DNA from 2 places in the Caldanaerobacter sp. genome. Region 2 is predicted to be linked to the other one. Evidence: riboswitches for the same ligand, from Rfam matches in the RefSeq annotation. Region 2 holds a riboswitch; the other holds the start of a gene.
The links. A riboswitch is a leader RNA that binds a small molecule or an ion and turns the genes downstream of it on or off. The one in region 2 is predicted to bind glycine.

Region 1 (3,419 bases), on a different contig from region 2:
AAGATTAACGAGGCAGAAGATGTTGTAGTAGTGGGTGGAGGCTTCATTGGAGTTGAAATGGCAGAGCAGATACAATTATTAGGTAAAAATGTAACTATAATAGAAGTGGCAGATAAACTTCTCTGGCAGGCTTTTGATCCAGAGTTTAGTGATATGGCAGAAGCCAAGCTGAAAGAGCATGGAATAAAAGTTCTTACAGGCACTAAAGTCACGCGATTCATAGGAGATAAAAAGGTAAAGGAAGTAGAGATTGACTCTGGTGAAAAAATAAAGGCAGATGTCGTAATTGTTGCTATGGGTGTAAAGCCTAATACAAAATTAGCCGAAGAGGCTGGCATTAAAGTTAATGAAAAGGGTGCAATAACTGTCGATGAGTACATGAGGACAAATGACCCAGATATTTTTGCAGTAGGTGACTGTGCAGAAAAGAAATGTTTCTTTACGAGAAAGAATGTTCCAATACTTTTAGCTTCTATTGCAGCTAATGAGGCTAAAATTGCTGGAGTTAATGCATTTGAGTTGAGATTGGTAAGAGAAAACAAAGGAACTATAAGTGCTTTCTCTACAAAAATATACAATACAGCTTTTGGGGCAGCAGGTTTGACAGAGACTCAGGCTAGAGCAGAAGGATTTGATATAATTGTGGGAGAATTCAATACAATGGATAAACATCCTGGAACCTTGCCAAACACTATGAACGTAAAAATAAAACTGATTTTTTCAAGATGTTCTGGTGTTATGCTTGGAGCCCAGCTAGCTGGAGGAGATAATGTAGGCGAGATGATAAATATTTTAAGTGTAGCAATTCAAAAAGGTACAACTGCTTCAGAATTGGCTACTTTCCAGGTAGCAACACATCCCCTTTTAACTCCATCTCCAGTCTCATATCCTATAAGCTCAGCTGCTTTGGATGCTTTGGCAGCTTTTTGTCAAAGGAGAAGTTAAGTGATATAATAAGAATAAAGAGTTATAAAAGGCAGGTTTTAAAACCTGCCTTTTATAGTAAATTTGGAGAGGAGGAATTGTTTATGGAACGAACTGTTGATGCAAGGGGTAAAAATTGCCCCATCCCTGTTATTATGACTAAAAAAGCTCTTGAAGAAATGGAGGAAGGTAAAATTCTAGTGATCGTAGATAACGAAACAGCAAAAGAAAACGTTTCTAAATTTGCCAGAGGTATTGGTTGCGAGGTAGCCGTTGAAGAAAGGGACAATGGATTCTATATAAATATATATAAAAAAAGGATTATGAAAGAAGAAATACAGGATGAGTATGTAGTGGTTATAACCTCGGACAAATTTGGCGAAGGCGATGAAAGACTAGGGAAGATGCTCATGAAGAGTTTTATTATTTCATTGAAAGAACAAATTAAAAGGCCCAAGAGTGTGATCTTTATAAATAATGGTGTAAGACTTACTACAGAAGGCTCTGAAGTCATTGAAGAATTAAAAAATTTAGAGAAAGAGGGGATAGAAATCATATCTTGTGGTACGTGCTTGGACTTTTATGGGTTAAAAGAAAAACTTCTCGTAGGTACTGTTTCTAACATGTATTCAATAGTAGAAAAAATGACGACTTTAAGGGTGGTAAAAGCGTAATGTTTCTATTGACATTGGTAAATAAGTGGATTATAATATAAGTCGAAAGATATTTAACAAACAATTTAATATTAATGGGATGAAGAATGCGGGAGAGCCCCTAATTGGGAGCCGAAGGAGCAAGCGGGTATATGGCCTGTATACTCGTGAAACTCTCAGGCAAAAGGACCGCATTCGGACTGTATCCCGGAGAGCCTCTAGAGAGGCACCGAAGGAGCAATTCTTCCAGTAAGAAGAATCTCTCAGGTAAACAGACGGGGAATAAAAGGCGCAAAGTCCTTTTATTCCCCTTTTTGGTGATATTATGAAATACGTTATTGTCACAAATAACCCTCTAGTGAGAGATGTATATCCTCAAGATTGTGAGTTTATTGAAGGAACAATTGTTAATGTATTGACAAGGTGTAGAGACCTCATCCATAAAGGGTATGTCTTAATGTCCCATCCTCTTGCAGGAAATGTAAAACCAGATTGTTCTCCCTTTAAATCCGTTTTGCTCAAGGAAAGTAAAGGTACCGTTGATTTTAATAGTGTGGTGATAATTGAAGGATGCCTTCTTAAAGTAAAAGAGATAATAGAGAAGGAAGGAATAAATTATATAGAGAATGAAAAGGTTTTAAATGACCTTGCCTACCTTGATAAAGAATTGATAAAAGAAGTTATAGAAACTTTTAGAGAATAGCGAGGTGAAATTGTGTCTACTTTATATGATTGCCTCATAATTGGTGGAGGACCTGCTGGACTATCTGCAGCGATTTACGCTTCAAGAGGGAAGATGAATACCGTAGTTTTTGAAAGAAGTAAGATTGGAGGCCAAGCTGCTATAACGGATGACATAGAAAATTATCCCGGTTCTGTGGAAGAGGCGACAGGACCTAAAATTGTAAAGAGGATGAGAGAACAGGCGGAATCTTTTGGAACTCGTTTTGTCATGGAAGAAGTCAAAAAAATAGAATTGAGCGAAAAGATAAAAAAGGTTATAACTACAAAAGGCTGTTATGAAGGAAAGACTATTATAATTGCTACAGGAGCGGAACATATGAAATTAAATGTGCCAGGAGAAGAAGAATTTATAGGCAAAGGAGTTTCTTATTGCGCAACCTGTGATGCAGATTTCTTTACTGATTTGGATGTGGTAGTGGTAGGGGGAGGGGACTCTGCTGTTCAGGAGGCGTTATACCTCACTAAATTTGCTAAAAACGTTACAATTATCCATAGAAGAGATAAGTTAAGAGCAAACAAATGTTTACAAGATAAGGCTTTTAAAAATCCCAAAATAAAATTTCTGTGGGACAGCGTAGTGGAAAGGATAGAAGGGGATGGGATAGTAGAGAAAGTTATAGTGAGAAACGTCAAAACAGGAGAGTTGAAGGAAGTAAAAACGGATGGGGTGTTTATTTTCATCGGGATGAAGCCTTGTACGGAGATCTTTAGGGGGTTAATTGAAATGGATGAAAGAGGATATATTTTAACCGATGAAAATATGAGGACAAATGTTGCAGGGGTTTTTGCTGCAGGAGATTGTAGAGTGAAATTATTAAGGCAAATTGTGACAGCAGCGGCAGATGGGGCTATAGCAGCAGTAGCTGCTGAGAGATATATTGAAGAATTGGAATGTTGATAGGAGGTGAGAATGGGTGATCGAAGTTAATAAAGATAATTTTGATGAAGTAGTAAAAAAGGAAGAAAAATTGGTTTTAATTGACTTTTGGGGACCAAAGTGCGAACAGTGCCTTGCTTTAATGCCTGAAGTAGAAAAGTTAGAGCAAAAATATGCTGATAAAGTTAAATTTTGCAAATTAGACGCTTCACAAAACAGGA
Region 2 (3,419 bases):
CTCCCCCATTATTCTCTCTAAATCTCTCATATCAAGGTTTGCCATAAAATCACCTCCATTTTTAGTGTTTCTCATCTAAACAAATATCATACAGTTTTTCCTCCCTTCCCCTATGGGAGGGGGTAAAAATTTGATAAAATAAAAACGACAATTATTTAACAATTTTGTTTGATTATATTTTATCACTCTTACGTTAAAAATTCAACAAGCTCAGGTAAAAAAAAGAAAAAATTTTTCAAAACATCACCTCAATCAAATTATCAATAGTTATATTTGCCATATAATCTTGAAGATTTATCTTCGAAAGAGCCTTCCTCACCTCTTCCTCAGAGTGTTTTACGCCTTTTAATAAATCCTCCACTTGAGAAACATCGTACTTCCCAAAGAAATCTCCGTATATTTTTATATCTTTTATTACACCCTTTTCTACGTTTAGGTTGACTTCTACAGTACCGCCGGGGAATTTTTTCTCATGCTTCATTTTATAATCGGGGGAAGACCCGAAATTCCACTCCCAAGTGCCGTATTTCTCTTCCACCAATTTGTTTATCTTCTTTATATCTTCTTCTGTAAATTCGTACATTTCTCCTCCGCCTGTTTGCTCTTTTATGTGTTCCATTATTAAATTTATAAATTCCTCTATGGTGATAGGCTCTTTTAAATATTCGCTTATATTCGCCACCCTTTTAGAAACAGATTTAACCCCCTTATCTTCAAATTTAACAGGCCTCACCTTCAAAGCAGCCGACAAGTCTGTAATGTTTGAAGAAAAAAGCAAAGTCCCATGATGCAAAATCCTATCCTTGTAATAATACTGAGCATTTCCAGATATCTTTTTCCCATCGATTGTTATATCATTTCTCCCAGAAAACTCTGCCTCTACTCCTAATTTTCTAAGAACATCTATAATAGGCTGTGCAAACCTTTTAAAATCTGTAAATCCACCCTCATCTGCATTTACAATAAACGTAAAATTCAGATTGCCTAAATCGTGAAAAACAGCGCCTCCCCCTGATAATCTTCTGACAACGGGAATTTTGTGTTCTCTTACGTAGTCTAAATTTATCTCTGCTAAAGTATTTTGATTTTTGCCAACTATTATGCTGGGTTCATTTCGCCATAGCATGAAACATTCATCTTTGAATTCTTTTAAAACGTATTCTTCTGCTGCCAAGTTGAAATAGGGATTTGTATTTTTATTATAAATATACAGCATGCCATCCACCCCTCGTCTCAGATTTAACAATTCTTGACTTTGCTTTCAGCTGTAATATATAATGATGGTAAAAGTATAGCATAATTTTAAAAAAAATTGAATACTGTCTAGATGAAGATAGCGAGAGATTATCTTCCATAAATGGAAGATAGCCGAAGGGGAAATACAAAGGCCCGCCAAGCCTTTGTAGAAGCTCTCAGGCGGCAGGATCGCTATCGGATAGGCCTCTGGAAAGCCTCGTAAAGAGCGCCGAAGGGGCAATACATATGGGAAGCCATATGTAGAAGCTCTCAGGTACAAAAACAGAGGAACTGTGATGGCAGTATATCTTATTGTGCGCTTTCACAGGCTCCTCTGTTTAATTTTTTTATGAAAGGGTGTGATAGTTTGGATAATCTCAAAAAAACCCCATTGTATGAAATTTATCCTAAGTACAATGCAAAAATAATAGACTTTGCCGGCTGGGCAATGCCAGTTCAATTCGAAAGTATAATCTCTGAACACGAAGCCGTGAGAAATGCGGCAGGCCTTTTTGATGTATCCCACATGGGAGAAATTATCGTAAAGGGAAAAGACGCATTCCCCTTCCTCCAAAATCTTATCACAAATGACCTTTCTAAATTAAATGCCAATCAAGTGCTTTATGCTTTTATGTGTAACCACAACGGAGGAGTGGTTGACGACCTTTTGGTTTATAAATACTCTAATGACTACTACCTTTTAGTAGTTAATGCAGCAAACATAGAAAAGGATTACAAATGGATGCTGAACAATGCAGGAATATACAAAGTGGAAATCGAAAACATCTCAGACAAAATAGCTGAGCTCGCGATACAAGGACCAAAAGCAGAAGAAATACTTCAAAAATTGACAGATGAAGACCTCTCCCAGATTAAATTTTTCTATTTCAAGGATAAAGTAAAAATTGCTGGTGTAGAATGTTTAGTTTCTCGTACAGGTTACACTGGTGAAGACGGATTTGAAATTTACATGCCAAACGAGTATGCTGTCACCCTGTGGGAAAAAATTTTAGAAGTAGGAAAAGATTACGGTCTCAAGCCGGCAGGTCTTGGAGCAAGGGATACACTTCGCTTTGAAGCAGGTTTGCCTCTTTATGGAAATGAATTAGGAGAGGACATAACTCCTTTAGAAGCAGGTTTAGGCTTTTTTGTAAAATTTGATAAGGGAAATTTCATCGGAAAAGATGCCCTTTTAAAACAGAAAGAACAAGGTTTAAAGAGAAAACTTGTGGGCTTTGAAATGATAGACAATGGAATTCCTAGACACGGGTATGAAGTACAGGCTGATAATCAAAAAATTGGCTATGTGACTACGGGTTATTTCTCTCCAACTCTTAAAAAGAACATAGGGCTTGCTTTGATTGACTCGAAATACGCCCAAATAGGAAATCAAATTGAGGTAATAATAAGAAATAAACCGCTCAAAGCGGTAATAGTTGATAAGAATTTCTACAAGAAAAATTATAAAAAATAGGAGGGTTTGAACATGGAAGTTTTAGAGGGACTTTATTATTCAAAAGACCATGAGTGGGTAAAAGTAGAAGGAGACAAGGCATACATAGGAATCACAGACTATGCTCAGCACTCTTTGGGAAACATAGTGTACGTAGAACTTCCAGAGGTAGGTGCTGAACTTTCTGCTGGAGATGTACTTGGAGTAGTAGAATCTGTAAAAGCCGCTTCAGACGTCTACACTCCAGTAGACATAAAAGTGCTGGAAGTAAACAATTCTCTGGTGGAGGACCCATCTCTTATAAACAATGACCCATATGGAAGCTGGATGGTGATAGGAGAGCTTAAAGACAAATCTCAGTTAGACAAACTAATGAAGGCCGATGAGTATAGAAAATTCTTAGAGGAGGAGTGATAGTTATGTTTCCGTATCTCCCTATCTCCTCCGAAGATGAAAAGGAAATGCTAAAAACCATAGGAAAAAACTCTATTGAAGAATTATTTGAAGTCATCCCAAAAGAGGTTAGGCTAAATCGCCCCTTAAATTTGGGAAAACCCATGTCAGAGCTGGAGGTTAGAAAGCGCTTAGGAAGTTATGCAGATGAGAATAAAAATTTAGGCCAGCTTGTAAGCTTTTTAGGCGCAGGAGTGTATGACCACTACATTCCATCGATTGTAAAACACATAATCTCAAGAGCTGAATTTTACACGGCTTATACCCCCTATCAGCC

Region 1: it holds a riboswitch for glycine, as region 2 does, so the genes downstream of both, ACPLVE_RS05320 (GrdX family protein) here and gcvT (glycine cleavage system aminomethyltransferase GcvT) in region 2, are expected to answer to the same signal.

The regions. Positions count from the first base shown of each region.
Region 1 is NZ_JBNATX010000012.1:18,358-21,776, reverse strand. It holds gene ACPLVE_RS05330 (FAD-dependent oxidoreductase) at 1-945, shown strand, start outside; gene yedF (sulfurtransferase-like selenium metabolism protein YedF) at 1,029-1,598, shown strand; glycine riboswitch at 1,678-1,779, shown strand; gene ACPLVE_RS05320 (GrdX family protein) at 1,903-2,280, shown strand; gene trxB (thioredoxin-disulfide reductase) at 2,293-3,219, shown strand; gene trxA (thioredoxin TrxA) at 3,236-3,419, shown strand, end outside.
Region 2 is NZ_JBNATX010000038.1:11,950-15,368, reverse strand. It holds gene ACPLVE_RS09620 (carboxymuconolactone decarboxylase family protein) at 1-45, opposite strand, end outside; gene ACPLVE_RS09615 (lipoate--protein ligase) at 236-1,216, opposite strand; glycine riboswitch at 1,328-1,438, shown strand; glycine riboswitch at 1,441-1,525, shown strand; gene gcvT (glycine cleavage system aminomethyltransferase GcvT) at 1,586-2,710, shown strand; gene gcvH (glycine cleavage system protein GcvH) at 2,723-3,103, shown strand; gene gcvPA (aminomethyl-transferring glycine dehydrogenase subunit GcvPA) at 3,109-3,419, shown strand, end outside.